Regions from separate parts of the Bradyrhizobium sp. Kon56 genome, predicted to be linked through region 1. Evidence: predicted binding sites of a transcription regulator. Region 1 holds the regulator's gene; each other region holds the start of a gene.
What was found. The regulator LexA, encoded in region 1, represses DNA repair genes until DNA is damaged. The targets are predictions, from matches to a motif close to TGTTCNNNNTGTGTTCNG.
Positions count from the first base shown of each region.

Region 2: the regulator LexA is predicted to act here: its motif matches at 4,780-4,797, upstream of AC0L3B_RS28505 (DUF3072 domain-containing protein).
Region 3: the regulator LexA is predicted to act here: its motif matches at 3,116-3,133, upstream of AC0L3B_RS01670 (putative DNA modification/repair radical SAM protein).
Region 4: the regulator LexA is predicted to act here: its motif matches at 2,025-2,042, upstream of AC0L3B_RS04535 (YifB family Mg chelatase-like AAA ATPase).

Region 1 is NZ_JBVVOU010000016.1:60,981-68,187, reverse strand. Features, by position in the region: gene AC0L3B_RS23930 (alpha-hydroxy acid oxidase) at 1-911, shown strand, start outside; gene AC0L3B_RS23925 (HAD family hydrolase) at 926-1,552, shown strand; gene AC0L3B_RS23920 (hypothetical protein) at 1,720-1,911, shown strand; gene AC0L3B_RS23915 (molybdopterin molybdotransferase MoeA) at 2,150-3,361, shown strand; gene lexA (transcriptional repressor LexA) at 3,538-4,239, shown strand; gene AC0L3B_RS23905 (hypothetical protein) at 4,748-5,182, shown strand; gene AC0L3B_RS23900 (ComEC/Rec2 family competence protein) at 5,321-7,207, opposite strand, start outside.
Region 2 is NZ_JBVVOU010000023.1:17-7,223, reverse strand. Features, by position in the region: gene AC0L3B_RS28540 (HAMP domain-containing protein) at 1-1,683, shown strand, start outside; gene AC0L3B_RS28535 (HWE histidine kinase domain-containing protein) at 1,697-3,187, shown strand; gene AC0L3B_RS28530 (hypothetical protein) at 3,184-3,405, opposite strand; gene AC0L3B_RS28525 (hypothetical protein) at 3,544-3,801, shown strand; gene AC0L3B_RS28520 (hypothetical protein) at 3,897-4,145, shown strand; gene AC0L3B_RS28515 (hypothetical protein) at 4,276-4,485, opposite strand; gene AC0L3B_RS28510 (hypothetical protein) at 4,504-4,725, opposite strand; gene AC0L3B_RS28505 (DUF3072 domain-containing protein) at 4,834-5,028, shown strand; gene AC0L3B_RS28500 (DUF6496 domain-containing protein) at 5,114-5,431, shown strand; gene AC0L3B_RS28495 (hypothetical protein) at 5,438-5,812, opposite strand; partial or broken gene AC0L3B_RS28490 (Do family serine endopeptidase) at 6,080-7,207, opposite strand, start outside.
Region 3 is NZ_JBVVOU010000001.1:377,514-384,720, reverse strand. Features, by position in the region: gene AC0L3B_RS01685 (error-prone DNA polymerase) at 1-780, opposite strand, end outside; gene AC0L3B_RS01680 (Y-family DNA polymerase) at 777-2,366, opposite strand; gene AC0L3B_RS01675 (ImuA family protein) at 2,263-3,051, opposite strand; gene AC0L3B_RS01670 (putative DNA modification/repair radical SAM protein) at 3,213-4,445, shown strand; gene AC0L3B_RS01665 (UdgX family uracil-DNA binding protein) at 4,445-5,887, shown strand; gene AC0L3B_RS01660 (inorganic phosphate transporter) at 5,986-7,207, shown strand, end outside.
Region 4 is NZ_JBVVOU010000002.1:294,070-301,276, reverse strand. Features, by position in the region: gene AC0L3B_RS04550 (CpaE/TadZ family protein) at 1-691, shown strand, start outside; gene AC0L3B_RS04545 (tetratricopeptide repeat protein) at 761-1,546, opposite strand; gene AC0L3B_RS04540 (PilZ domain-containing protein) at 1,627-1,872, opposite strand; gene AC0L3B_RS04535 (YifB family Mg chelatase-like AAA ATPase) at 2,101-3,639, shown strand; gene AC0L3B_RS04530 (hypothetical protein) at 3,695-4,036, shown strand; gene AC0L3B_RS04525 (hypothetical protein) at 4,156-4,623, shown strand; gene AC0L3B_RS04520 (ATP-binding protein) at 4,764-6,989, shown strand; gene AC0L3B_RS04515 (histidine phosphatase family protein) at 7,091-7,207, shown strand, end outside.

The sequences.
Region 1 (7,207 bases):
GCAAGGTTACAGGTTCGGTCGAACAGTTCGGCCGCAAGATGCGCCTGCCCGTGGTCCTCGCCCCGGTCGGCGCGCTCGAGATCTTCGATCCGGATGGTGCGGCGAGCGTGGCACGCGCCTGCGGCACTTTCGGTGCGGCGCACATGCTCAGTTCGGTGTCCGAGCCCGGCCTAGAAAAGACCGCCGAAGCTGCGTCCGACGCGCTGCGGCTCTACCAGCTCTATGTGCGCGGCGATGACGCCTTCGTCGCCGACGTCGTCAGCCGGGCCGAGAAGAACGCCTACGCCGCCTTCTGCCTGACCGTCGACACCGCCCACTACAGCCGCCGCGAACGTGACATCGCCAAGCGCTACGTTCGCGAGAGCCGCTTGCGCGCCACCGGGGGCGATTACCAGAAGGGTCTGGAGTGGCGGACGGTGAAGATGATCAAGGACAAGTTCAAGATCCCGCTGATCCTCAAGGGCATCGCGACGCCAGAGGACGCGCTGATCGCGATCGATCACGGCGTCGAATGGATCTACGTCTCCAACCATGGCGGCCGTCAGCTCGATCACGGTCGCGGCGCCATGCACGTGCTGCCCGAGATCGTCGACGCCGTGAACGGCCGCGCCAAGATCATGGTCGATGGCGGTGTCTGTCGCGGCACCGACATCGTCAAGGCGATCGCGGCGGGCGCCGACCTCGTCGGCATCGGCCGGCTGCAATGCTGGGCGCTGGCGGCGGCCGGCGAAGCCGGCGTGGCGCGCATGCTGGAACTGCTCGAGGACGAAGTGCTGCGCTGCCTCGGCCTCTTGGGTGCGACCTCGTTCGCCGAGGTCAACAAATCCTGCCTGCACCAGGCGACCGCAACCAACGCGCCGAGTGTGTTCAGCGCGTTTCCGCTGTTCGACCACGAGCCGTATCGATACTGAGTGAAAGGACGCAGGTGACATCGCTCTCTCCCGGCAGCGCGGATGCGCTCCTGTTCGATCTCGGCCGCGTCGTGCTCGATATCGATTTCTCCAAGGCGATCGCCTGCTGGGCGGGACATGCCGGCTGCAAGCCCGAAGCCATCGTCGCGCGCTATGTGCGGGACAGCGAAGCCTATCGGTTGCACGAGATGGGGAAGATCAGCGATGAGGACTATTTCGCCTCATTGCGAGCCTCGCTCGGAATCGGCATTTCGGATGCGCAGTTCCTGGAAGGCTGGAACGCGATTTTCGCCGGCGAAATGCCTGACATCGCCGAGCTGCTGCCGCGCGCAGCGAAACAGATGCCGCTCTATGCTTTCTCCAACACCAACCGGCCGCACGTGGACCATTTCTCGAGGGAATATGCCGACCTCCTCGGCCATTTCCGCGAGCTGTATTTGTCGTCCAGCATCGGCCTGCGCAAACCGGATGCGGAGGCCTTCGACCACGTCGTTGCGGCGATCGGCGTGCCCGCCGGGCGCATCGTGTTCTTCGACGATCTTGCCGAAAACATCGAGGGAGCGCGCGCGCGCGGCTTGACGGCGGTGCATGTGACCTCGCCGCGTGACGTCGGGAACGCATTGAAGGCATTGGGCATTTGACGACGGTCCGTTGTCGCGAAACCCACGACGGCACGGCCCGACGGACCAATTTTGAAAAATTGAGGAACCGGATCACTTTGTACATTTTTATACAGAGTTCCGGGAACGGAATACCGCCTTCCGGACTCTTAGAGTCCGTTGGGACTTCTACGGACGGATGCATCATCGTGCTGGGCAAAACCTACCTCACCAAGCAGGCCTCTCTTCTTCTTGAATTCGCGAGGACAACTTCAGATTCGGACCTTTCCGCCAAGCTTGTGAGCAAGGCCGCCGACCTGAAATCCCAAGCCGACCCGCTGCCCGACAAGGATCAGGGATCCAAGGCGCCCGACGTAACTCCCGGGCAGGCAGGGAGCTGATCGATTCAGGCCATGGCGCGTTCTCGCCTTGCCATGATTTTCGTCGCTTCCATGACCACTCTCCTGCCGATCTGTGACCTCCTTCGGATCATGCCGCGACGCGCTTGATCCTGCCTTCCGGAACAATGTGAAGGGGCGGGATGACTGTGCCTGCTCAGCCGCTTTTGCCTCTGCGCCTGCGCTCGGCTAGAAGACGTGCGGAACATTCGCCCGAACGTGCCGAGCAGGAGTTTTCGCCGTGGCCTTGATGCCGGTTTCTGACGCGCTTGCCGCGGTGCTGGCGGGTGCAGAGCCGCTGCCGGAAGAAATGATTTCCCTCGACGAGGCCTACCATCGCGTGCTCGCGCGTGACGTCGTGGCGCGGCGCACGCAGCCGCCGCAAGCGATGTCGGCGATGGACGGCTACGCGGTGCGCGCGGCCGACGCCGCGACGATCGATTCGGAGCTCACCGTCATCGGCGAAGTCGCAGCGGGCCGACCGTTCGAGGGAACGGTCGGAGCCGGCGAGGCCGTGCGGATCTTCACCGGCGGCGTCGTTCCCTTTGGCGCGGACGCCGTCGTGATCCAGGAGGACACGGTCGCCGCCGGCAAGCGGATCACGATCAAGGAAGCCGCAATCGCCGGCCGGCACATCCGCCCCGCCGGCGTCGATTTCCGCGAGGGCGACGTGCTCCTGCGCAAGGGAAGCCGTTTGACCGAGCGAGACCTCGCGCTCGCCGCCGGGATGAATCATCCGCACCTTGCCGTTGTCAGGCGTCCGAAAGTCGCGATTCTCGCCACCGGCGACGAGCTGGTGATGCCGGGCACCACGCCCGGCCACGGCCAGATCGTCTATTCCAACGGCTACGCCCTGCACGCGCTCGCCCGCAGCGAGGGCGCCGAGACCATCGACCTCGGTATTGCCGCCGACACGCTGGAGGCGACCACCGCCGGCATCCGCCGCGCCCGCGAGAGCGGCGCCGACGTCCTGATCACGACCGGCGGCGCATCGGTCGGCGACCACGATCTGGTCCAGCAGGCACTGCGGGACGAAGGCATCGCGATGGCGTTCTGGAAGATCGCGATGCGGCCAGGCAAGCCAATGATGCACGGGCGACTCGGCGCAATGGGTGTGATCGGCCTGCCGGGCAATCCCGTATCGTCCTACGTGTGCGCTTTCCTGTTCATGGTGCCGCTGATTCGCGCCCTGTCGGGCCGTTCAGTGATTCACCATCGCCGTGAACGCGCCGTGCTCGGCCGCGACGTCGGCGCCAACGACCAGCGCGAGGACTATCTGCGCGCGCATCTTGAGGAGCGTGACGATGGCACACGCGTCGTTGTTCCCGTCAATCATCAGGACTCTTCGCTGCTTGCGAATCTCGCTGCAGCACAGGTACTTCTCGTCCGCGCACCATTCGCGCCGAAGGCCGAAGCAGGCACGGCTTGCGAAGTGTTGCGGCTCCCCGTCTGAGCGCCCCCGCAACGCGCGTTCCGCGCACTTTGCTCTGTTCACGGTAAATTAAGCAGTTGCGGAACATGTATCGAACATATAGTGTCTGTTCATGATTTGTTTCGAGCATGCAGCGGCTTATGGCCGAATTCAGCGTCTCGGAATCGGACGACATCAACCGGGGGACTTTGGTCGAGATGTTAACGCGCAAACAATACGAGCTTCTGCGGTTCATCAGTGAACGTCTGAAGGAAAGCGGCGTGCCGCCCTCCTTCGACGAGATGAAGGATGCGCTCGATCTGCGCTCGAAGTCGGGCATCCATCGCCTGATCACGGCGCTCGAGGAGCGTGGCTTCATCCGACGCCTGCCCAACCGCGCCCGTGCGATTGAAGTCATCAAGCTGCCGGAGCTCCAGGCAGCCGCTGGCAGCCGCCGCGGCTTCACGCCGAGCGTCATCGAGGGCAATCTCGGCAAGGTGCGTGCGAGCGCGAGCCTGCCCGCTGACGAGGGCGAACGTCCCGTCGCGGTGCCGGTGATGGGCCGCATCGCGGCCGGCACGCCGATCGAGGCGTTGCAGACCCGCAGCCATACTATCAGCGTACCGCCTGACATGCTCGGCTCGGGCGAGCATTACGCGCTGGAAGTGCGCGGCGACTCGATGGTCGAAGCCGGCATTCTCGACGGCGACATGGCCCTGATCCAGCGCAACGAGAGCGCCGATACCGGCGACATCGTGGTGGCGCTGATCGACGACGAGGAAGCGACGCTGAAGCGCTTCCGCCGTCGCGGCGCCTCGATCGCGCTCGAGCCCGCCAACGCGGCCTATGAGGTCCGCATCCTGCCGCCCAACCGGGTGAAGATTCAGGGCAAGCTGATCGGGCTTTACCGGAAGTACTGATACCGGGAGTCTTTCTATCGGCAGTACTTCATATCGGAAGCACTTCATGCCGGAGGTGCTTGGCGCCTCGCGCGCTTCCGATCGGCATCGCCGGTCAGAGATTGGAGCGGATCATCGTCCGCTCCGGCTGGATAGCCTTTCTGGTTCTGCACAGACTATCCGGCCCCTCCTCCAACGCTGGCTCCTCGCCACGCCGACGAAGCAGCACCGCTTCAAGCAGCACCGCTTCAAGCAGCACCGCTTCGCGGCTCGGTTGTTCGAGGAAACAGCGACCAGCGGTCAAGTTCGGCCGTTGCAGCCAAGTTGGCAATGTTCGCGTACGCGCCTCCCGAATGCATCGCGGCGAGCTTTGTTCCTATTGAATTCGGGAAAGATAATGTGATCGCGGCTTGCGGAAGCCAGCCGCAGATTTGCCCACAACCAAGCAGAGCGTTCGTGCTTCCACTCTGATAGAGGCCTGCGCCTCGATAAGAGACGCGGGTTGCTATCCCAGCATGAGGAGCACCCGATGTGTGACTACAGCCTACATGCCGTCGCGTCGCGCCCCGCCGAAGTCGGCGAGACGATCGTCACGACAAGCTTCCGCGGCACCTCGACGCGCGGCTTCGCCTCTGCAGCCGATCCGTCTGTTGCCGTCTGCCTGCTGCCGGGGACGGAGCTCGCCTTCGCCGACGACGTCCGCTACGACAATCGCTGGATCTGGACGCGCACCATCAATTCCCGCGTGGGCAAGTTCGGCAAGATCGATCCGCACGTTCCCGACCGCCATCATGATGCGATCGAATTCCCCGACGGCAAATACGTGCTGGTGACGCAGCTCGTCGAAGGCCAGCGCGCGACGGTGCTGCAACTGCCGGTGACTCAGTCGGTCACCGAGCGCGAGCACAAGGCGCAGATCACCGCCGACAGGCAGCCGACCGTCACGCACCTGCCGATCGGCTGACAGAGCCGCCCTCCGGCTACGAAGTCGGAGGTCAGGATTAAATCGCCATCGCCGGCCGTGGCCGGCGAGATGGTGTGGTTTGCACCCCGCTAATCCGAACGGACGCACCGAACCACTGCGTTGCTCCGCACCATCAGATCAATCGACGGCTTGCAGGTCGGTGTCCGCCGGCGTTGCGTCCTTGATGCGAGGCGCGGTCGACTTTGGCGCGAGGCTGCCGTCGAAATCACCCTCGCCGGCGCCGGCCGGCAACCAGGGGCGGCTCGTGCCTCTCGCCCTCACTGCCTGAACCACAAAACCGTCACCACGCTGCGTCAGCGCCAGCGCGCTCTGGCTGGCGAGCCGCTGCCGATCGACCACCATCGCCGCGCAATCAGGCGGTGCGGGACGAGTCGTCACCACCAGCGCGGCCCGACTGCAATCGTCCGCGAGAGCGTCGACGCGCAGTGCCAGCGCGACCAGCCTCCCGTCGGCCAGTGGCGTCACGCAGCCGGATTCGTCGCAGGACACGCCATCGGCAAGCGAGGCTCTGCCCGCATCGCGCGGATCGGCGTCGGCAGCGAGCCATTCCTTGAGCAGAAAGCTGTCCTTGTTCGTCCTGATCAGGTGCAGATATCCGTCCCTGCCCCGCACCGCGACGCTGGCGCCATCCCCGGCAATCAGGATGTCGGGCTGCCGCGCCGACAGTCCCCAGAGGATCGCTGCCAGCAGCACCAGGGCGCCGGACCAGCGCAGCGGCGTGCGCAACAAGCCGAGCACAATGATTCCCAGGCTCGCCGCGATCAGCGGCGCGATCCCGAACGCCGGGATGCGGCCCACCGCGCCCGGCAAGGCCGCGACCCAGCGCGAGACCGCGACCATCCACTCGATGCCAATCCCCATCAGCCACCAGAACACGCTGTCCAGCCCGAACGGCGCAGCAAGCAGCCCCAACAGCCCCGCCGGCATCACCAGCGCAGAGACCACCGGCATCGCGCCGAGATTGGCGAGCACGCCGAACGGCGTGACACGGTGGAAATGAAAGGCGGCATAGGGCGTCGTCGCAAGTCCCGCAATCAGCGAAGCCATGAACAGCATCGCAATCTCGCGCCCACCCCACATCGCAATGCGCGCAGTCGCCGAATTGTCCGGCGAGGCAAACAAATTGGGCATGCCGATCTGCACCAGTGCGACCAAGCCGAGCGTTGCCGCAAACGACATCTGAAAACTCGGATGCACCAGCGCTTCCGGCGCGACCGCCAGCACGATCAGCGCAGCCACAGCAAGCGTGCGGAAGGTGATGGCGCGGCGATCGACCATCACCGCGATCAGCACCACCGCCGTCATGAAGAACGACCTTTGCGTGGCGACCTCCGCGCCCGACAGCAGCAGGTAGAACGCAGCGGCGACCAGCGCGGCGGCGGCCGACCATTTCTTGATGGCGAAGCCGGCCGCCAATCCGGGGATCAGAGCGAGCAGCGCGCGCACCGCGAAGAACACGACGCCGGCAACGACGGCCATGTGATAACCGGAGATCGAGAGCACGTGGCCGAGGCCGGAGATGAACATCGCATCGTTGACGGGCGTGGTGATCGCATCGCGCCGCCCGGTGAGCAGCGCGGTCGCGATCGCCCGATTGTCGCCGTCGAGCGTCGCCCGGATGCGGGCATCGATCGCATCGCGCAGGCCTTGCATGAAGGCCGCGTAACGCAGCCGTAAGCCGCCGGTCTCAGGCGGCGACGCCACCGTGATGGCGCCCATCGCGAAGCCGGAGGCGCCGATGCCCTGGAAGAACATGTCACGCGAAAAGTCGTAGCTGCCGGGCCGCACCGGCGCGAGTGGCGGCATCAGCCGTGCCTTCAGCTGAACGAAGCTACCGACCTCCGGCGCGGTGCCCTTGCGGACCGACAGGCGCACGCGCTCGAGCCTGACGTCGCTGCGCTGCGCCTCCATCGCCGTGACGCGCAGCACGAAACGATCGGTACGCTCGCGGATGTCGCGAGCCTCGACGAAGCCCGACAACGACACCGAATAGAGCGCCCTTGC
Region 2 (7,207 bases), on a different contig from region 1:
GTCACCGATTCCAAGCGCCTGCAGCAGGTTTTGAAGAACCTGCTCTCCAACGCCTTCAAGTTCACCGCCGAAGGCGAGGTGCGCCTGAAGGTCGCCGCCGCGGTCGGCGGCTGGGGCACGGATCATCCCGTGCTGAACTCGGCGCCGGCCGTGATCGCATTCGAAGTGTCCGATACCGGCATCGGCATTCCGCTGGAGAAGCAGAAGCTGATCTTCGAGGCGTTCCAGCAAGCGGATGCCGGCACCAGCCGCAAATATGGCGGTACCGGCCTCGGCCTTGCGATCAGCCGTGAACTCGCAAGCCTGCTCGGCGGCGAGATCCACCTGCGCAGCTTGCCGGGCAAGGGCTCGTGCTTCACGCTTTACCTGCCGCTGAAATATTCCGGCCCGACGCTCGCGCCCCGCGCAACGCCCCAACAGAGCCAGCCGCCGGCGCTGCAGCCCGCGACAGCCGAACCGCAGCGCGTGATCGAGCAGCTTCCCGACGACCGGCTCAACCTCGAACCCGGCGATAGCATCCTCCTGATCGTCGAGGACGACCCGCACTACGCGCGCGTGTTGGTCGACCTCGCCCGCGACAAGGGATTCAAGGTGCTGGTCGCGGCCCGCGGCGCGGAGGCGCTGGAGCTTGCAAAGCAGTACCAGCCGAGGGCTGTCTCGCTCGACGTATTCCTGCCGGATATGCTCGGCTGGACCGTGTTGAGCCAGCTCAAGCACAATCCGCTGACCCGCCACATCCCCGTGCAGATCATCACGCTCGACGAGGACCGCCAGCATGCGCTGGCGCGCGGCGCCTTCTCCTTCGTCAACAAGCCGACGACGACCGAGGGTGTCTCGGCCGCGCTGACCCAGATCAAGGAATATGCGCGACCGCGGCGCAAGCGGCTGCTCATCGTCGAGGACAACGAGGCCGAGCAGCTGTCGATCCGCGAGCTCCTGCATCACGACGACATCGAGATCGTGACGACCGGCACCGGTGCCGACGCGCTCTCGATGCTGCGTGAGAACCCCTGTGATTGCGTCGTGCTCGACCTGCGCCTGCCCGACATGACCGGCTTCGAGGTGCTGGACCAGATCCGCAATGACGAGGCGCTCTCGAACGTTCCGGTGGTCGTCTTCACCGGCCGCGAGCTGTCGGCCGAGGAAGATGCGGAGCTCCACACCATGGCGCGGAGCATCGTGGTCAAGGGCGTGGAATCGCCGGAGCGCCTGCTCGACGAGACCGCGCTGTTCCTGCACCGCGTGATCACGGAGTTGCCGATCGAGAAGCAGCGCATGCTCGAGAAGCTGAACAGTTCCGACGAAGACCTGATCGGCAAGACCGCCCTGCTCGTCGACGACGACGCCCGCAATATCTTCGCGCTGTCGAGCGTGCTGGAGCGGCGCGGCATGAAGGTGCTGACGGCCACGACCGGCAACGAGGCGGTGGCCCTGGTCGAATCCAACCCGGAGATCGCCATCGTGCTGATGGACATCATGATGCCGCAGATGGATGGCTATCAGACCATCGGCGTCATTCGTGAAAACCCCACCTTCGCCCGTCTTCCGATCATCGCGTTGACGGCCAAGGCCATGAAGGGCGACCGCGAGAAATGCCTCGAGGCCGGCGCGTCCGACTATCTCGCCAAACCCGTCAACACCGATCAATTGCTGCTTGCAATCCGCATGTGGCTGCACCGCTGAGTTGGATGCCCGTATGGACCACGAAAAGGTCAACATCCTCCTCGTCGACGACCAGCCGGCCAAGCTGCTCGCCTATGAGGTGATCCTGAAGGATCTCGGCCAGAACCTCGTGATCGCCTCGTCCGGTCGCGAGGCTCTGGAGGTGCTGCTCAAGACCGAGATCGCGGTGATCCTGGTCGACGTCTGCATGCCCGAGCTCGACGGCTTCGAGCTCGCCGCGATGATCCGCGAGCATCCGCGCTTCCAGAAGACCGCGATGATCTTCATCTCGGCCATTCAAGTCAGCGACATCGACCGCCTGCGCGGCTACGAGATGGGCGCCGTCGACTACGTCCCGGTGCCGGTCGTGCCGGAGGTGCTGCGCGCCAAGGTCAAGGTGTTTGCAGAGCTCTATCGCAAGACGCGCGAGCTCGAACGGCTGAACCAGGATCTCGAGGACCGCGTGCGTGCACGCACCGCCGAGCTGGAGAATTCGACCGCAAAGCTGCGCGAGAGCGAAGAGCGGCGCAGCATGGCGATCGCCGCCGGCAAGATGGGCTCCTGGGACTGGGACTGGATCACCGGCGACTGGATGTGGGACGAGGGACAATACCGCATCTTTGGTGTTGGCCCGGAGAGCTTCGAGGTGAATCCGGCCAACGTTCAGGCGCTGTTGCATCCGGATGACGTCGATCAGTTGCGCAAGGCGATCGCCGAATTCAACAAGGGCACGCGCTCCTATGAAACGGAGTTCCGCATCGTGCGGCCCGACGGCGATGTGCGCTGGTGTGTCGGCACGGCCGCCGCCACGGTTGACGATAGCGGTCGGGTCATGCGCGTCAGCGGCGTGACGGTGGACATCACCGAACGCAAGCGCGCCGAGGAACGGCAGACTCTCCTGGCGCGGGAAGTCGATCATCGCGCCAAGAATGCGCTGGCGCTGGCGCAATCGATCGTGCGCCTCACCCGCGCCGACGAGGTCAAAGCCTATGTCAGCGCCGTCGAGGGACGCATCAATGCACTGGCGCGCGTGCACACGATCCTGTCGCTATCGAGCTGGCAGGGCGCCGAACTCTCGAAGCTGATCGACGAGGAGCTTGCGCCCTATTCCCTCGGCGGCCAGATCAAATTGGCGGGGTCGGAAGTTCAGTTGCTGCCGGCAACCGCCCAGACGCTGGCGCTGGCGCTGCATGAGCTTTTCACCAACTCGGCGAAATATGGCGCGCTCTCGACGCGGACGGGACGGCTCGCAATCGGCTGGCAGGTCGAGGACGAGCTGCTCACGCTGACCTGGGAGGAATCCGGCGGCCCGCTCGTCATGACGCCAAAATCCCGCGGCTTTGGTACGCGTAGCCTGCTTGCGAGCGTCGAGTCCCAGCTCGGCGGGCAGGCGCGATTCGATTGGCGCGCCGAGGGTCTGCTGTGTCGGCTCGAGGTGCCGTTGGTCCGCAAGACTGCCGCGACGACCGCGCCCGGCAACTTCGAAGCCGCCAGCTCCGCCGAATTGCAGCGCGCTTCCGGCTAACCGGAGGCCGCACTCTTCCTGCGCTGCGTCGTTTGCGGCTCGCGCGCGACCCGTCCTTCGAGCCAGGCTTCTGTTTGGGCGAGATCGCGCAGAGCCTTGGCATAGCGGCACGCCGCGCTTCGCTCCGCGCCGCGGGGCAGCTTGCGCGCTTTGCGGAGGATGTCCGCAGCGGCGTTACGATAAGCCAGAGAGCGATAGAGAAAGACCACCTTACCCATATCGAATGTTCCCGTGTTGCGCGGTCATTCTCGCCCACCCGGCATGAACGTCGGATGAAGCGGATGATGACAATTCCTTCATGCGGGTGGAACCGGCGCGTGTCGCAGGCGTTGCATGCGAGATTGGGATAGAGTTCCATGCGCGCGAAGAAGTCGTCTGACCTGATCTCTCCCAGCGGGCTCGTCAAGCTGATGACGCACGCGATGATGGGCGCAGCCTTAGGACTCGCTTTCAGCCTCTTGCTCGTGCTGTCCAATCCCGGCGTCGCCAATTTGCTGAGTCACGGCGGAAGGCAGGCCGTGGTCGTTTTCGCCCTCACCTTGGTGACGACGTTCGCGATCGGCGCGACACTGACCGGCGTCGTATTCATCCTCGCCGAGGACAAGCAATCTTGAACTATGCGTGCTTTACCGGAATTTCTTCGTTCGGAACTCCTGCGACGAATGGCAGTTTGCTGCCTGCGTCAATTCAACTCAGGGAGTTCCCGCAGATGAAGACCACCAAGCTCGCTCTTGCCGTGATGTTGGCAACCGGCCTCGCCGCCGCACCGTTCGCAGTGCAGGCCAAGTCGCATAAGGCAAAACACGGATCATCGATGTCGACGTCGCAGACCACCACGGGCGCCAACACCAAGTCCTCCAAGGGTGCTGATCCCTCCGGTCAGGGCGGCTCCGGCCCCGGCTCCGACCAGGGCGGCACCATGACGAACAACAAGGCCGGTATGAGCAACACCAAGTAGGCGTTCGGCGAAAACACGAAGGCCCCGCGATCGCGGGGCCTTTTGCTTTGGGATTCGAACAGACTTCTCTCGGGCCGCTTCGTCAACATGCGGTATCGACGAGCCCCGCACCTCGCGTTGCGCGCAGGCTTCAGCTACGATGGCTGCCCAGGATGTCAGGATGAACGCCTGCAGGATCTGACTTCACCAAATGGTCGAGTCGTGCGCGCTTGCGCGCGATCAAGAGCTGGGCCGCGGCGTCGTCGAGCCCCTCGCGTTGCAGCTGCCGGATGGCAGAGCCCAGTTCGAGAATCTCGGCGCGCAGCTTTAGAATCCGGTATGCATCCGGGACTTCCTCCACCGTGCGCTCCCAAGGCTCTCAGCGGCTCGCGATCACGCGCAGAGGACTACCTGATGTCTTCGCGGAACGAAGGCGCATCCTATCGCGGACATTCGGCAGGACATCGCCGCCACCTGCAGCCTTCCATTCGCCGATCAGCAGATTGATTTTCCGGCGCAGATCCATTTGCGCCAGGGCCTTCTCCGTGCAGTCCCGATCGCGCTCGACGAGCTCGCGTACGGCCGCCTCGACATCGGCCATTTCCAGCCTCAAGGCGCTGATTTTACGTCGAATTTCATTAATTCTGTTGTCCATGAGAACAAAATAAGAACATATAGTCAAGTCACGATTTCAGAAGGGAGAAGCGACATGCAGGTTCAAGGTAAATACGATGCCAAGTCTTTCCTCACCGAGCAGATGACGCGGGCGCAGGGCCTCCGGCTGAAACGGCTGAGCGAAGAGGCGTATCAGCCCGCGCAATACGCGCGGGATCTGTCCTCCAGCGAGGCAGCACGGCGCATTCAGGTGCTGGAAGCGGAGATCGAGCTGGCGGATTCGTTCTAGGCTAGGTCGCCTATCCGGAACGTTGCTTGCACTTTCGGAACCATGCCTGTCCCGGATTGTTTTCCCAGGCCAAGGGAGAACATGCATGGCACGCAAGGCAAAGAAGCGCCGCTACTCGCGCAGCTCCGGCAGCGATGTCGAAGGCGAGATGAAGCGCTACAAGAAGGGGACCGCGAAAAGCGGACCGGGCGGTCGAGGCGGACGCGTGAAGAGCCGCAAGCAGGCAATCGCGATCGGCCTGTCGAAAGCGCGCAAGAAGGGCAAGAAGGTCCCGAAGAAGGCCGCGAAACGAAAGACGTCCAAGAAGACGTCAAAGAAGACATCTCGGAAAACATCCAAGAAGACTTCGAGAAAGAGTTCGAAGAAGACGTCGAAGCGCAAATCCTCCAAACGGTCGCGCTGACCTCAGTCAGATCATGCTGCCCGGCATGAAGCAGCGGATCGAAACGCCGAACGCGGTCTTCACCGGCCACACCATGGTGCGGCCGGCCCGGTTCGGCTCGGTGATCACGGCTTCGTCCGGTACCTCGACCCACTCGCCGTCGAGCCGCACGCGGTAATGTCCATTGTGCGAGTCCCAATCGGGATCGGCGACCGCAAACCCATCCGCATCCGAGCAGCACGGACCGAGATGGCTGCGCAGGCCGTCGAACCACGGCTTGAGAGGTGAGTCCGCGTAGCGGCCGTCGTCGCGCCCGAGAGCGTTTCCACCCCATAGCACGAGTGGCGCTACCAACGGCGCCACAAGCAGCGCACTTCTCAGCGAGAGCTTCAATCGATCCATGTCGGCACCGATCAAATACGAATTGCCGGCCGGCTCAGCGGCGGCAAGTTCGAAGTTCCACGCTTGCAATCGTCGGCGGCTTCATTGCCGCCGAGTCTGTACGAGATCCGCAATTGTGATGAGCGAACACGGCTTTTTCGGACGAAACCGGGTCATCCTCCCTGCCGTTAACGAGAATGTTATCGGCGATCTGCGGAAATCCTGAAGGCGAACGGGAAAGGCGGCCAGAAGGCCGCCTTTTTGGAGTTGCGCCGATCGACGTTCGCCTTATGCGAGCGGCACCGCGACGAACCGGGTCGCCTGTGCGCTTCGGACCTGCAGCAGCACGCTGCGCTTGCCGGACGATTTCGCCTGCGCCAGTTCCGAACGGACATCGCCGATATTGGCGACGGCCTTGCCGCCCACATTGAGGATGACGTCGCCGGTCTGGATGCCGCGTTGCGCGGCCGGCCCTTGCGGATCGACTTCAGTGACGACGACGCCCTTCTGGCCGGCGCCCTGCACGTCGCCGGCCGGAGCCAGGCTGAGCCCCAGACGCGGCGGCATGCCGGCATCTGGCTGCGACTTGCCCTCGTCGGTCCTAGCCTGCCGCTCGTTCGGCAACTCGCCAAGCGCCAGTGTCACCGTCTTGCTGTCGCCTTTGTGGACGACATCGAGCTTCACGGACGTGCCGGGCGCCAGGGTGGCGATGGTGCGGGCGAGATCGCGGGAATCCTTGATCGCGGTGCCGTTGACGGCGGTGATGACGTCGCCCGCCTCGATGCCCGCCTTCGCCGCCGGGCTGCCGTCCTGCGGATTGTCGACGATCGCGCCGCGCGCCTCCTTGAGGCCCAGACTGTCGGCGATATCCGACGTCACCGGCTGCACCTGGACGCCGAGCCAGCCGCGTGTGACCGCGCCCTTGTCCTTCAACTGTGCGACGACGAGCTTTGCGGTCGAAGCCGGAATGTCGAAGCCGATGCCGACCGAGCCGCCGGAGGGCGAGAAGATCGCAGTGTTCACGCCGATCACGTTGCCATTCATGTCGAAGGCCGGGCCGCCGGAATTGCCCTTGTTGATCGGCGCGTCGATCTGGATGAAGTCGTCATAGGGACCATTGCCGATGTCGCGGCCGCTGGCCGAGACGATGCCGGCGGTCACGGTGCCGCCGAGGCCGAAGGGATTGCCGACCGCGACCACCCAGTCGCCGATACGCGGCTTCTGGTCGGAGAATCTGACGAACGGAAAATCCTTCTTGCCCTCGACCTTGATCAGCGCGAGATCCGTTTTCGGATCGGTGCCGACCACTTTCGCGCTGTAGATGGTGCCGTCGTCCATCGTCACTTGCACCGATTCGGCGTGATCGACGACGTGGTTGTTGGTCACGGCATAGCCGTCGGCGGAGATGAAGAAGCC
Region 3 (7,207 bases), on a different contig from region 1:
GTCCGCAAAGCGCATGGTCTCCGCGATAGCTTCGGGGAAATCGCGGAACAGCCGCGCCATCTCCCTGGGCGTCTTCAGAAATCGCTCGGCATTGGCTTCCAGCTTCCGGCCGACCGCCTCGATCGTGGTCTTTTCCCGGATGCAGGTCAGAACGTCCTGGAGGGGACGGCGCGCGGGGTGGTGATAGAGCACCTCGTTGGTCGCAAGCAGCGGCACTTTTGCTTTTGCGGCGAGATCATCGAGCTGCGCGAGGCGACGGCGATCGTCGCCGCGATAGACCAGACTCGCCGCCAGCCACACGCCCTCGGCGCGACTTGCCTTCAGCTTGGCGAGGATGTCCTGCGCTTGCGCCGCATCGAAGCGATGCGGCAGCGTCAGGATCAGGAGCTGGCCTTCGGAAAACGCAAGGAGATCGGCGAAGGTGAGATGGCATTCGCCCTTCGCGATCCGCGTGATGTCGTCGCCGCGCTTGCCCCGGGTGAGAAGCTGGCACAGCCGGCCATAGGCGGCGCGGTCACACGGATAGACCAGGATATCCGGCGTGCCGTCGATGAAGACGATGCGGGTGCCGATCAGAAGCTTCGGCTTGTGCAGCACCTTGTCATTGTCGAGCTCCTTGTAGGCACGCACCACACCGGCGAGCGTGTTGTGATCGGCAATGCCGATCGCGGGAATGCCCAGGATGCTGGCCTGGTGTACATAGTCGCGCGGATCCGAGCCGCCGCGCAGGAAGGAGAAATTCGTGGTGATGCCGATCTCGGCATAAGCGGGCGTGTTCATGCGAAGAGACCGTGCACATACCAACCGGGAGGAGCGGGCTTGCCGTCGTCGTCGAAGCACTCCCCCTCGTAAAGACCGTCGCGAAAGATCCAGAAGCGTAGGCCTTCGGCATCCTCGATACGAAAATAATCCCGTGTCAGTTGCTTGCCGTCCTGCCGCCACCATTCCATGGCGATGCGCTCGGGGCCCTCCACCCGCACCACCGCATGCTGCGCGCGGCGCCAGGTGAATTGATGCGGCGGCCCGTCGGGCACGGTCGCGAACGGCACATTGATCGGCTCAGGCTTGTCGAACAACCGCAACGGACGCAGCGGCGGCTCACCCTCGGTGCGCGCGGGCCATTCGGCCTGCATGGCCACGGCGAGATGATGCTGGGCAGGCGCCGCCAGCACCGCACATTCAGGGATATGGGTATCCTCAGGCAGGTGCACGACGACGCGCTTTCCGCCGATGCGCGCGGCGATGCGGTCGATCAGCGCGGCAAGCTCGTCATTGTCGTGGACATGGGCGTCGAGATCGCGCTGCTCCTGCACCACGATCTCGGTGCGGCTTGCCGACAGCCGCACCATGTCGAAGCCGAAGCCGGGATCGAGGGGATCGGCGAGTGCATCGAGACGCTCGCGGAACAGCCGGTCGACGACCGCGCTCCGCGTCACGGGACGTCCGGTTTCGACCATGATGGCGCGCACCGCGCCGTCGGTACGGAAGAATGTGGCTTCTAACCGTCGCGCGCCCTTGCCCTGCTTCTCCATCGACGCGATCAGCGTGTCGGCGAGGCGCGACAGCGTCATCGCGATCATGGTGTCGGTCGCGATCGGCTCGGCAAAGCGTTTCTCTACGATGTAATCGGGCAGCGGCTTTCGTGGATTGATCGGCGCATCGCCCTGTCCCAGCGCGTGCGCAAGCAGCGTGGAGAACCGCGCACCGAACCGCGCCGTGATTTCGCTCGGCGTGCGCGAGGCGACATCGCCGATGGTTTTCAGGCCGGCGCGGCGCAGGCCGGTGCTGATGGCCTCACCCGCACCAAGCGCGGACACTGGAAACCGGCTGATTGCCGCCGCCTCCCCGCCATTGGCAACGATGCTACCGGATGCCTGCCGCGTCAGCGTGCGCGCGCAGACCGAGGTGCCGGCGATCGCCGCGCTGACGGCAAAGCCCTGGCGATCGAGGGCACGGACAAGGGTTTGCAACAGCGTAGCCTCGCCGCCGAACAGATGCGCGCAGCCGGTGATGTCGAGGAACAGCCACGGCGGATCGAGCGCCACCAGCGGCGTGAAGCGGTCGCACCAGTCGGCGATGTCGCCGATCGTCTTGGCATCGGCCACGGCATCGGCATCGAACACCTTTAGATCCGGACACATCGCCCGGGCATTGGCCAAGGGCTGGCCGATATGCAGCCCGAGGCGCTCGGCGGCCTCGTCCAGCGCATGGATCACCAGCGCGTTGCTGTCCTTGGCGACGACGATGCTGGGCTCATTGTTTTTATGCAGTCCGACGTTGCCGAAGAACCGCTGGATCCGGTCGATAGGCAGGCGCGGCAGCCACAGGCTGAGGATACGTCGACGATTCAGAGAACTGGCACTCATCACATTTCCATTCCATGATCCACCGGCCGCACGGGCCATGACGATTGCGCAAGAGCTCGGCATCGAAGCGCGGCGCGCCCCAGGCGCTCCACATCGCGCCCGGCGGCGAATGCGCCGCGCGCAGCATCCATCTGGTCTCCGCGGTCGATGGCAAAGGTTGTGCGGCCATCCGCAGCAGCAAGCCGGTGACACCGGAAGACTGCGCAGCCAGCGTCAGCTTGCGGCTCGCCACAAGATCGAACTGCCTGGTCTCACCCCAGAGCTCGAGCACGACGGCGCCCAGCGCGTCGCAGGCGAGCGCATCGGCCGACGTGCGCAACGCACTCTCCACGTCGGCGGCGCGCACCATCACCATACGGCGCGGATCGAGACCGATCTCGGTGAGCCCGCTCATCGACAGCGCACCGGTTTCAATTTCTGAAAAATCCTGCCGCACCCACAGCAGCGGTTTGCGTGCCGTCATGCGCCCCGCAAGTCCGGTGACAAAGCCGGTCGCGGCCGCGCCCTGACGTCCTTCGCAAAATACCTCGTGGATTGCCGCGCGTGCGAGCCCGCCCTTTAGCGCGCTGTCGGCCTCGCGATGGCCGAGCGCGACACGGTCGCGATGATGCACGACCTCCGCCGTCTCGATGCGCTCGATCTGGCCGCGCAAGGCTGCAAGCGCGCTTGTTCGTGCGCCGCTCATATACGCCGCTCCTCAGGAGTGATTGCCGGTGGCTCTCAAAAAGAGAACCAGCGGCTAGCTCATTTGTTCATGATATGTTCTAATATAAAGCTAACGACGCCCCAGGAGTCAATCGAATTGGCGGGCCTTGGGATTCATGAGCTGAATCAAAGGGATCCAATATGGACGTGCAACGCAAGCTGGAAATCCTGGCCGACGCCGCCAAGTACGACGCGTCTTGCGCCTCCAGCGGCACCGAGAGGCGGGATTCCAGCGACGGCAAGGGCATGGGATCGACCGCGCCCGGCATGGGCATTTGCCATTCCTACGCGCCGGACGGTCGCTGTATCTCGCTGCTCAAGGTGCTGCTGACCAACGCCTGCAATTACGACTGCCTCTATTGCGTCAACCGGGCCTCTTTCAACGTGCCACGCGCCCGCTTCACCATCGACGAAGTCGTCAAGCTGACGCTCGACTTCTACCGGCGCAATTACATCGAAGGACTGTTTCTCTCCTCCGGCATCATCCGCAACCCCGACTACACCATGGAGCAGGTGGTAAGCGTCGCGCGCAAACTGCGCGAGGAGCATCACTTCCGTGGCTACATCCATCTCAAAACAATCCCCGAGGCCGACGATACATTGATCTCCGAGGCCGGCAAATATGCCGACCGTCTCTCTATCAACATCGAGATGCCGCAGGAGACGAGCCTGCAGCAATTCGCGCCCGAGAAAGACGTGCGCGCGATCCGCCGCACCATGGGCCGGCTGCGGCTGAAGCTGGACGAGGCCGAGGAAAGCCGCAGCGCGAACACAAAAGCCAAGCCGCAGCGCTTCGCACCGGCCGGCCAAAGCACGCAGATGATCGTCGGCGCCGACGCGGCCTCCGACCACACCATCCTCCACACCAGCGCCAATCTCTACGGTTCATACAGGCTGAGGCGCGTCTATTATTCCGCGTTCAGCCCGATCCCCGATGCCAGCCGCGCGCTGCCTCTGCGCGCGCCGCCCTTGCTGCGCGAGCACCGTCTCTATCAGGCCGATTGGCTGATGCGGTTCTACGGCTTCGACGTCGGCGAGATCGTCGACGATAGCGCGATGCTGCCGCTCGACATCGATCCAAAACTCGCCTGGGCGCTGCGTCACCGCGACCGCTTCCCGCTCGACGTCAACCGCGCCAGCCGCGAGGAGTTGTTGCGCGTGCCGGGCTTCGGCACCAAGGCGGTCGAGCGCATCATCGCGGCGCGCCGCACGACCACGATCCGCGTCGCCGACCTCGCGCGGCTGCATGTGCCCCGCAACAAGGCGCTGCCGTTCATCGTCCTCAGCGATCACAAGCCCCCGCCGCATCGCCTCGACGAGGCACTGTTGATCGAACGGTTCAAGCCGGCAACGCAACTGGGATTTGGATTCTGATGCAGTACATCACCCTCGAGAACGAAACCGATTTCGACGGCTGGCGTAAAGCCGCACGTAGCCTCGTGCTTCACCAAACGAAACCGGCCGATGTCACCTGGGCCGTGCAGGGCGGCGAAGCGGAGCTGTTCGCGACGCCCTCGCCGTCTGCGCTGCCGGCGGCTGGCGACGGTACCTTCAACGTGCCGGCAAAATTCGTCGAGCTCGCCAAGGCCGCGATCCTGCATCGCGATCCCGAGCGTTTCGCGATCCTCTATCGCCTGCTGTTTCGGCTGAAGGACAATCACGACCTCATCGAGGTCGCGACCGATCCCGATGTCGCGCAAGTCGCGGCCATGGCAAAGGCGGTCTACCGCGACGAGCACAAGATGCATGCCTTCGTGCGCTTCCGTGAGATCGGCAGGGAACGCGAAGCACACTACGTCGCCTGGTTCGAGCCGGAGCATCACATCGTCGAGCTCGCCGCGCCGTTCTTCGCCAAGCGCTTTGCCGACATGCCCTGGTCGATCCTGACGCCGGATTTGTGCGCGCATTGGGATGGCCACGCGCTCTCGTTCACATCAGGCGTCAGCAAGAGCGAGGCACCGAGCGAAGACCGGCTGGAGGAAACCTGGCGGCGCTACTACGCCAGCATCTTCAATCCGGCCCGCCTGAAGGTGAAGGCAATGCAGACCGAGATGCCGAAGAAATATTGGAGGAACCTGCCCGAGGCTTCGATCATTAAGCCCCTGATTGAGGACGCCGAGCGCATGACCGGCGCCATGATCGCCAATGCCCCAACCGATCCGCACAAGCCTCAAAAGCGGCCGGAGGCTCCGATGAAACGCAAGACCGCTGCCGACGATCTCGAAGCGCTCCGCGAGGAGGCCGCCCACTGCCGCGCCTGCCATCTCTACAAGGACGCCACCCAGACCGTGTTCGGCGAGGGTCCGAAGTCCGCCAATATCATGCTGGTCGGCGAACAACCTGGCGACAAGGAAGACCTCGCCGGCCATCCCTTCGTCGGTCCAGCCGGCCAGATGCTCGACAAGGCGCTGCAGGAGGCCGGCGTCGACCGCAAGAAGGTCTATGTCACCAACGCGGTGAAACACTTCAAATTCGTGCCGCGCGGCAAGATTCGCCTGCATCAGAAGCCGAATACGCCGGAGATAAAGGCCTGCCGGCAGTGGTATGAGCGGGAGGTCTCCGTCATCCAGCCCGATCTCATCGTCGCGATGGGCGCGACCGCCGCGCAGAGCGTGTTCGGCAAGATCACCCCGATCGGAAAGAACCGCGGCCGGCTCATCGACCTGCCCGACGGTCACAAGGCGCTGGTGACGGTGCACCCGTCCTATCTGCTGCGGCTGCCCGATCCGGAAGCCAAGGTGCTGGAATATCGGCGCTTTGTCGAAGATTTGAAGATCGTCGCCGGGTTGCAGAAGAAAGCCGCGCGCGCCGCCTGAATACGGGCGGGAAAACCCCTTTCATGCCTCGCCTGTCATCCAGCCTTCAAATCCATCGCGGACAATAGCCCCTACAGAAAGTTAAGGGGCCTCCAGACATGACCGATGTTGCATTCGACCGCGCGGTAGCCGATCCCGCGCCGATCCAGCCGGCCTCGCGGCCAAATCTCGACAAGGGCTTCAATCCGCTGACGATGATCCTGTTCTTCGGCATCCTCGCCGTGGGCCTGCTCTATGTGGCCTACAGCATCTATTCGGATGTCGATGCGACCGGCACGCGGGTCACGAGCTATCTGCCCTACATCCTCTTGTTTGTCGCGCTGCTGATCGCGCTCGGCTTCGAATTCGTCAACGGCTTCCACGACACCGCCAACGCGGTAGCGACCGTGATCTACACCCATTCGCTGCCGGCCGAAGTCGCGGTGATGTGGTCGGGTTTCTTCAACTTTCTCGGCGTGCTGCTCTCGTCCGGCGCGGTCGCCTTCGGCATCGTCTCGCTGCTACCGGTCGAGCTGATCCTGCAGGTCGGCTCCAGCGCCGGTTTCGCGATGGTGTTCGCGCTGCTGATCGCCGCGATCCTTTGGAACCTCGGCACCTGGTATTTCGGCCTGCCGGCCTCCTCCTCGCACACGCTGATCGGCTCGATCATCGGAGTCGGCGTTGCGAACGCGCTGATGCGCGGCCGCGACGGCACCTCGGGCGTGGACTGGGGCAAGGCTACGGAGATCGGCTATGCGCTTCTGTTGTCGCCACTGGTCGGCTTCATCTGCGCCGCCGGCCTGCTTCTGCTGCTCAAGCTGATCATCAAGAACCCGGCGCTCTATGCCGCCCCTGAGGGTCACAAAGCCCCGCCGATGTGGATTCGCGGCCTGCTGATCCTGACCTGCACCGGCGTCAGCTTCGCCCATGGTTCGAACGACGGCCAGAAGGGCATGGGCCTGATCATGCTGATCCTGATCGGCACCGTGCCCACAGCCTATGCGCTCAACCGCGCATTGCCGGAGTCGCAGGTCGCCCAGTTCGCGAAGGTCTCGGATGCCGCCTCCAAGGTGGTTGCGGCCAAGGGCGCCGGCCATGCGATCATCGGCGATCCCCGTCCTGCGGTGACGCAGTACGTCACCTCGCATCACATCAGCGAAGGCACCTACCCTTCGCTGTCAGTGCTGGTGAAGGATGTCGGCGAGCAGGTCGCGAAATACGGTTCGCTGAACAAGGTGCCGGCGGAAGTCGTCGGCAACACCCGCAACGACATGTACCTGACTTCGGAAGCGATCCGATTCCTGATGAAGGACAAGGAAAACGACCTCAGCAAGGAAGAGG
Region 4 (7,207 bases), on a different contig from region 1:
TCTCGACTACAACCAGGACCCGGTGCAAGGCATCGCCAATGCGGTGCTGTCGCAGGATCGGCCGGACACGGCCCTGATAGAGCGTCTGCTCTCCAAATGCACCGAGCGTCTCAGCCTGCTTGCTGCGCCCGCCACCCTTGACCGCGTCTACGATTTCGGCGCGGAGGCCTTTGACGCGGTGTTCGACACGCTGCGCATGACCACGCCCTGCATCGTGCTCGATGTTCCCCATCAATGGTCGGGCTGGACCCGTCGCGCGCTGGTCAACGCGGACGACATCGTCATCGTGGCCGAGCCCGATCTTGCGAACCTGCGCAACACCAAGAACATGCTGAACGTCTTGAAGGCGGCGCGGCCGAACGACCGGCCGCCGCTCTACTGCATCAACCAGGTCGGCATGCCCAAGCGGGCGGAGATCGAGGTCAAGGCCTTCGCCAAGACCATGGAGAGCCAGCCGATCGCGGTGATCCCGTTCGATTCGAAGCTGTTCTCGACCGCGGCCAACAACGGCCAGATGATCGCGGAGGTCTCCAAGAGCCACCGCACCACCGAGCTGTTCCAGAACATGGCGAACCGCCTCGCCGGGCGGGGCGAAGTGAAGAAGCCGAAGCGCTCGCTGCTCGGGCCGCTGCTGAAGAAGCTGAAGGGCAGGTCGGGTCGCGGGTCAGCCCCGCATCGCAAGGCATCCTGAGCAAGGCGTTCTGAGCAAGGCGTTCGGACCAAGGCTTCCTGACACGGCATCCTGACGCGCGCGAGCGAGTTACTTCTCCGCCCGCTGCTGCTTCTTCACCAGCAACTGCCGCAGCGCCGTGACCTTGGCCGCCGCCTGATCCGGCGGCAGGTCCGCCTTCACGATGGCTTCGGCCTCGGCCTGCTTTCCTTCGAGTCCCAGCACGAGCGCGAGATTGGCGCGCACGCGGAAATCGGCGGGATTGCGCTCGTGCGCCCGGCGCATCGTTTCCTCAGCCCGCGGCAGATTGTTCTGCAGCATGTAGGACAGTCCGAGATTGGACAGCACCGACGGCTCGTCCGGCACGATCTTCAGCGCGGCGGCGTAATATTGCTGCGCCTCCTCGTTGCGACCGAGCTGATCGAGCGCGGCGCCTTGCGCCGACAGGATATGCCAGTCGGGATCCTCGGGCGAATGCGCGCGGCCGAGGACGTCGAACGCCTGCTGGAAACTGCCGCTGTCGGCGAGCGCACGGCCGTAGCCGGCGAGCAGCGCCTTGTTGCTGGAATGGGCGAGCACGGCCTGCTCCAGCACCGCGAGCGCCTGCGCGCGCTGGCCGGTCTGGCGCAACGCCTTGCCGTATTCGAGCGCGACGTTGGGATCGCCAGGCTTGGCGCGATAGCGCTCGCGCAGCGCATCCATGTCCGGCTTCACGTCCGGCTTGGCCTCGGCCCTGCCAGCCGTGTCCGACTTTCCGCCGAGCGCGCCGGTGATGTCCTCGATGCCGGTTGTCTGACAGCCGCCGAGGGCCAGGATCAGAAGCGCGGAAAACAGATATCTCGCCGGAAGAGAGGCGACGGACAAACGCTTGGACATACTCTGATCACTCGGCGACTGATCAGAGATGCTTACCGATTAACGCTAAAGTCCCGTTAAGGCGGGGCGCTTCCGAAAGCTCAGTCGGTGAATTCAGCGCCGAACTCGCAGCCGATGCGCCAGCGCAGGCGGCACTGCCGGGAATAGTCGGGCGCGAAGATGATGGTGAATTGCGGCGGCACTTCCAGAAATTCCGCCACGACTTTCACGCCGCCATCCGAAATATCCGTGATCGTGCAGTCCCGCGGCAGCGAACCCGCGCCAAAATGAATCTTGGCGAGCCGCGTGCACATCCGTCGTTCGCTTCTCCGGCGATTTGCAAGCATTTGAATTGTTCACCCGTTAGACCACGGCCCATCCCGCACCCCTAGGAGTAGCGGACATTCGTTGGAATGTGCTGAGCAGAGCAGCTTGCATTCGAGGCGTAGTGTCTTCGTCGTGTTTACGATTGGTTAGGACCTTCCGGCGCCCCTCGACCCGTTCCTGTATTGTTCTTGCAAGAATTGGCCCGCTCTGCTACCCCTAATTGTGCAAAAGGGCAGGCTGGTTCGGGCATGGTTCAGCGGGTTTCTACCGTCGCCTTTGAGGGGATCGAGGCCCGCGCGGTCGACGTGCAGGTGCAGGTCGCGCCCGGTCTGCCGGCCTTCGCGATCGTCGGTCTCCCGGACAAGGCGGTGTCGGAGGCGCGCGAGCGGGTCCGCTCGGCGCTGATCGCCTCGGGGCTGGCGCTGCCGGCGCGGCGGATCACCGTCAATCTCGCGCCCGCCGATTTGCCCAAGGAGGGCAGCCATTATGACCTGCCGATCGCGCTCGGCCTGATGGGGGCGATCGGCGCGATCCCTCCGGATGCGCTGTCCGGCTTCACCGTTCTGGGCGAGCTTGGCCTCGACGGATCGATCGCGCCGGTGGCCGGTGTTCTTCCCGCCGCGATCGGCGCCAATGTGCGCGAGGAGGGGCTGATTTGTCCGGCGGCTTGCGGCTCGGAAGCGGCATGGGCGAGCCCGGACATCCAGATCATCGCCGCAAGTTCGCTGATCCAGATAGCCAACCATTTCAAGGGAACGCAGGTGCTGTCGCGGCCTGTGCCGAAGGTGCATGAAGCAGCAAGCTCGCCGCTCGACCTGCGCGACATCAAGGGCCAGGAGAGCGCCAAGCGGGCGCTGGAGATCGCGGCCGCCGGCGGCCATCACCTGCTGATGATCGGCGCGCCCGGCGCCGGCAAATCGATGCTGGCGGCACGCCTGCCCTCGATCCTGCCGCCGCTGTCACCGGGCGAGTTGCTCGAGGTCTCGATGATCGCCTCTGTTGCCGGCGAGATCGAGGGCGGCGCACTGACGGCGCGGCGGCCGTTTCGCTCGCCGCATCATTCCGCCAGCATGGCTGCGCTCACCGGCGGCGGCATGCGCGCCCGGCCCGGCGAGATCTCGCTCGCGCATCAGGGCGTGCTGTTCCTCGACGAGCTCCCCGAATTCGATCCGCGCGTGCTGGATTCGCTGCGCCAGCCGCTGGAGAACGGCGAGGTCTCGGTGTCCCGCGCCAATCACCGCGTCACCTATCCCGCACGCTTCATGCTGGTCGCGGCGATGAATCCCTGCCGCTGCGGCAATGCGTTCGAGCCCGGCTATGCCTGCAAGCGCGGCCGCATCGATCGCTGCACGGGCGACTACCAGGCCCGCATCTCGGGGCCGCTGATGGACCGCATCGATTTGCGCATCGAGGTTCCCGCGGTGACCGCGGCCGATTTGATCCTGCCGCCGCCCGCAGAGGGCTCGGCCGAAGTCGCCGCGCGCATGGCGGCGGCGCGGGATATCCAGCTCGCCCGCTACGCGGACGCCGGCCTGCCGAAGGTTCGCACCAATGCCGAAGCGCCGGCCTCGGTGCTGGAGGAGATTGCCAAACCGGATGCGCAAGGCCAGAAGCTGCTGCGCGACGCCGCCGAGACCATGCGGCTGTCGGCGCGCGGCTATCACCGCGTGTTGCGGGTGGCGCGCACGCTGGCCGATCTCGATCATGCGGACAGGATCGGCCGGCTGCATCTCGCCGAGGCCTTGTCCTACCGCGCACTCGCGGAGGATGTGCGCCAGATCGCCTGACCGATACGCCCGCGGCATCTTCCTGACGAACAGCACGTTCCCCGAGAGTGAAGCTATGACCGACGCCAATGCCTGCACCATCAGATTTGTTCGTGCGTCCCAATACGCTGATTGGCTGAGGTCATACGAGCTGTGGGTCAACGGGACCAGCGTTGGGAAGCTTGCGCGCAACGGCGTGTTGGAGATCACGCTGCCGGCCGGCGCCTGCACGATCGAGGCGACCATTGATTGGGGCAGGAGCCAGCCGCTCGTCGTTCGCACCACTCCCGGCCAAACCGTCGAGATCGAGGTCAGGAACAGGTGGGGTGCCTGGGCGGCGCTGTGGGCGATCAGCTTCGGCAAAAACAGCTATTTGGTTCTCACTGAAGTCGAGCGAAAAACGAACAGAAGCGCCTGACCGACTGAGATCCTCATCCCCGGATACCGGCATCAACCCGGCGGTAACGAGTTTCCTTTACGCTCTGCAAACCATAAGGCCCATCAGTTCCCCGTACCGGGCCCGGCGAGTAGCGCGTCATGTTGCGTTTCAAGATCCTGGCGTCGGTTGTTCCCCTGTTGGCGGCCGCGGTGTTTGCCCGAAGCGAGATCGGATCGGTCTCGCATCCCTGCATCGCCCTCGGCGACACCTCGGTCGAGCTGACGTCGCTGTTCTGGACCGCCGGCGTGCATGTCGCCTTCACCGATGATCCCGCGCGCGCCACGGTGCGGGTTCAGATCACCGAGGATGCGGACGCGGCCGACTTCGCCGTCGTCGACGACGGCCTCGGCTCGGAATCGGAGTCCTGCCAGGCCAACCCCTCGACTCGCCTGATCTCGATTGCCGCGCAGCCCGTCGACGGCGGTCAGGTGATCTATCTCTCCACCGAGGGGCCGGCGGATTACCGTGTCTATGTGCGCTCGAAAACCTTCTCGCAGCGCGAGGCGGCGGCGCTGATCGTCGGCGCCCGCGGCGGCCACCGCCGTCTCCAGGCCGCCTCGCTTTGAGCCGCGTCGCTTTGCGCCGTTAACGCCTCGTCAACCCTGTTTGGAGGCGGTCGCAGGGCCTCAAACTGTTCGCAAGGTCGGCGGCACATCGTCGTTTACAGCGAGCGTAGCGTTTTAAGAAAACAGTCGGGTCGGTGGCGATGGGTCGGACGTTCCGGATCAAGGTGCGCATGCGCCGCTTCAGGCGACAGCACCCCCGAATCGCCTTTGCGATCCGCTCCTTCATGATCTTCTCGGCGACCTTCGGCGGCGCCTATGGGTTTGTCTCCGGCAGCCGGTCCGAGACGTCCGGCTACGATCCCAATGCATTTGCGATCGGCGTCAGCTTCCTGTTCGCGCTCGCCTGCCTCGGCCTCGCCACGCTCAGCATGCGCCTGCGCTTCGTCAACAAGCGGATGCGGGCGCTGGCTGCCCACAACGAAACGCTGATCGACCGCAATTGGGAGCTGAAGGAAGCGGAAGAACGCGCCCGCAGCCTGTTCGAACAGCAGGGCGATCTGATCGTGCTGCGCGACACAAATGGCTGCATCACCTTCGCCAACGACGCCTATTGCGCGCTTGCCGGACAGGCGCGCGGCGCGCTGGTCGGCACGCGCTTTGATTTCGCCGTGCTGGAGCAGGGCGACAGCGCCCGCGAGAGCAACGGCACGCGCATTCACGACCAGAAGATCACAACCCCGCTCGGCGCGCGCTGGATCGCCTGGCGCGAAGGCTATGTTCGCCTCGACGCCGGCCAGCCCGCCGAATTGCAGAGCGTCGGACGCGACGTCACCGACCGCACCGAGACCGAGCGCGCGCTGTCCGACGCCCGCGATCAGGCCGACGCCGCCAACCGGGCCAAATCGCGCTTCCTGGCGATGGCGTCGCACGAGATCCGCACGCCGCTGAACGGCATCATCGGTATGGGCGGGCTGCTGCTCGACACCACGCTGACGCCTGAGCAGTCGACCTACGCCAAGGCCGTGAAGACCTCCGGCGAAGCGCTGATGGCGCTGATCGAGGAGTTGCTCGACTATTCCAAGATCGAAGCCGGCAAGCTCGATCTCGAGCCGCGTCCCTTTTCGCTCTCGGCCCTGATCGAGGACATCACCGAGCTGCTCGCGCCGCGCGCGCAGGCGAAGCAGCTCGAGATCGCCGCCTATGTCGACGAGCGGCTGCCGCTCGAAGTGGTCGGCGACGCCGCGCGGCTGCGCCAGGTGCTGCTCAACCTCGCCGGCAACGCCATCAAGTTCACTGCGAGCGGCGGCGTCGCGCTGATCGTCGAGCTCGGCATCTGGCCGAACGAGATCAGTTTTCTGGTGCGCGACACCGGCATCGGCATCGCAGCCGACGCGCAACAGCGCATCTTCCGCGAATTCGAGCAGGCCGACGAACGCGTCGCCCGCACCTATGGCGGCACCGGCCTCGGTCTCGCCATCAGCGAGCGCATCGTCAAGCGCATGGGCGGCCGCATCACGCTCACGAGCGAGCCGGGCAAGGGTTCGACCTTCGAGGTCGCGATTCCGCTCGCGCCAGCGCACGCTGGCGCAGAACAGACGGCGTTCCCCGTCCCCGATCTCACCGGCAAGTCGATCCTGCTGATCGCCGACGGCATCGAGGCCTCCTTGATCGCGCGCCGGCTGGAGCGCTGGGGCGGCCAGACCTGCATGGTGACGGACGTCGCGGTGGCGGAAGCGCTGCTGCCGGAACGCTCATGGCATTCGGTCCTGATCGATCGCGCGCTCGGCGCTGCCACCGCCGACCGCCTCGGCGAAGCCGCACGCAGTCATGCGACGCAACGCCTCGTGCTGCTGACGTCCGGCTCGCGCCACGAGAAACTTTCGCCGGCCTTCACGGGCTTCCTGGTGAAGCCGCTGCGCGCGGCCTCGCTCGCCGCACGCCTCACGCTACCCCCGGAGGTCGCCTCGCCCGATCTCGCGCCGGAGCCCTCGGCCCCATCCACCGCCGCGGTACCGGCGAAAGGCCTGTCGGTTCTCGTCGCCGAGGACAACGAGATCAACGCGCTGTTGATGCGCTCGCTGCTGACGAAACTCGGCCACCGCGTCGTCATCGCGATCAATGGCGAGGCCGCGCTGGAATCCTGGCTCGGCGCGGCATCGGTCGGCACGCCCTATGATCTCGTGCTGATGGACATCCAGATGCCGCAGCTTGACGGCATCGAAACGACAAAGCGAATCCGTGCGCATGAGGCAGCTAGAGGCGGCCATCACACGCCGATCCTCGCGCTCACCGCCAATACGCTGGTGGAAGATCGCTACGCCTGCTTTGAAGCGGGCATGAACGGGTTTCTGATCAAGCCGCTCGATCGCGAGAAGCTGGAAGAGGCGCTGGCCGGACTGGCGGCGGCGCGGCAGCTCGCGGTTTGATTCGGATTTCATAGGAACCTGATCTCGGCCGGTAATCGACAATTGAAATCGACCGCGTCGCACGTCACCATCCTCTGGGGCATTTAAACAGAGGATTTCGCATGAACGTGCTTTGCCGCCTCGCTTTCGTGATCCTTCTCTGTGGTTCCACTCAAGCCGCCGCGGCCGATAGCTCGCAACTGATCGCCTCGCTCAAGCAAGGCGGCTACGTGCTGGTG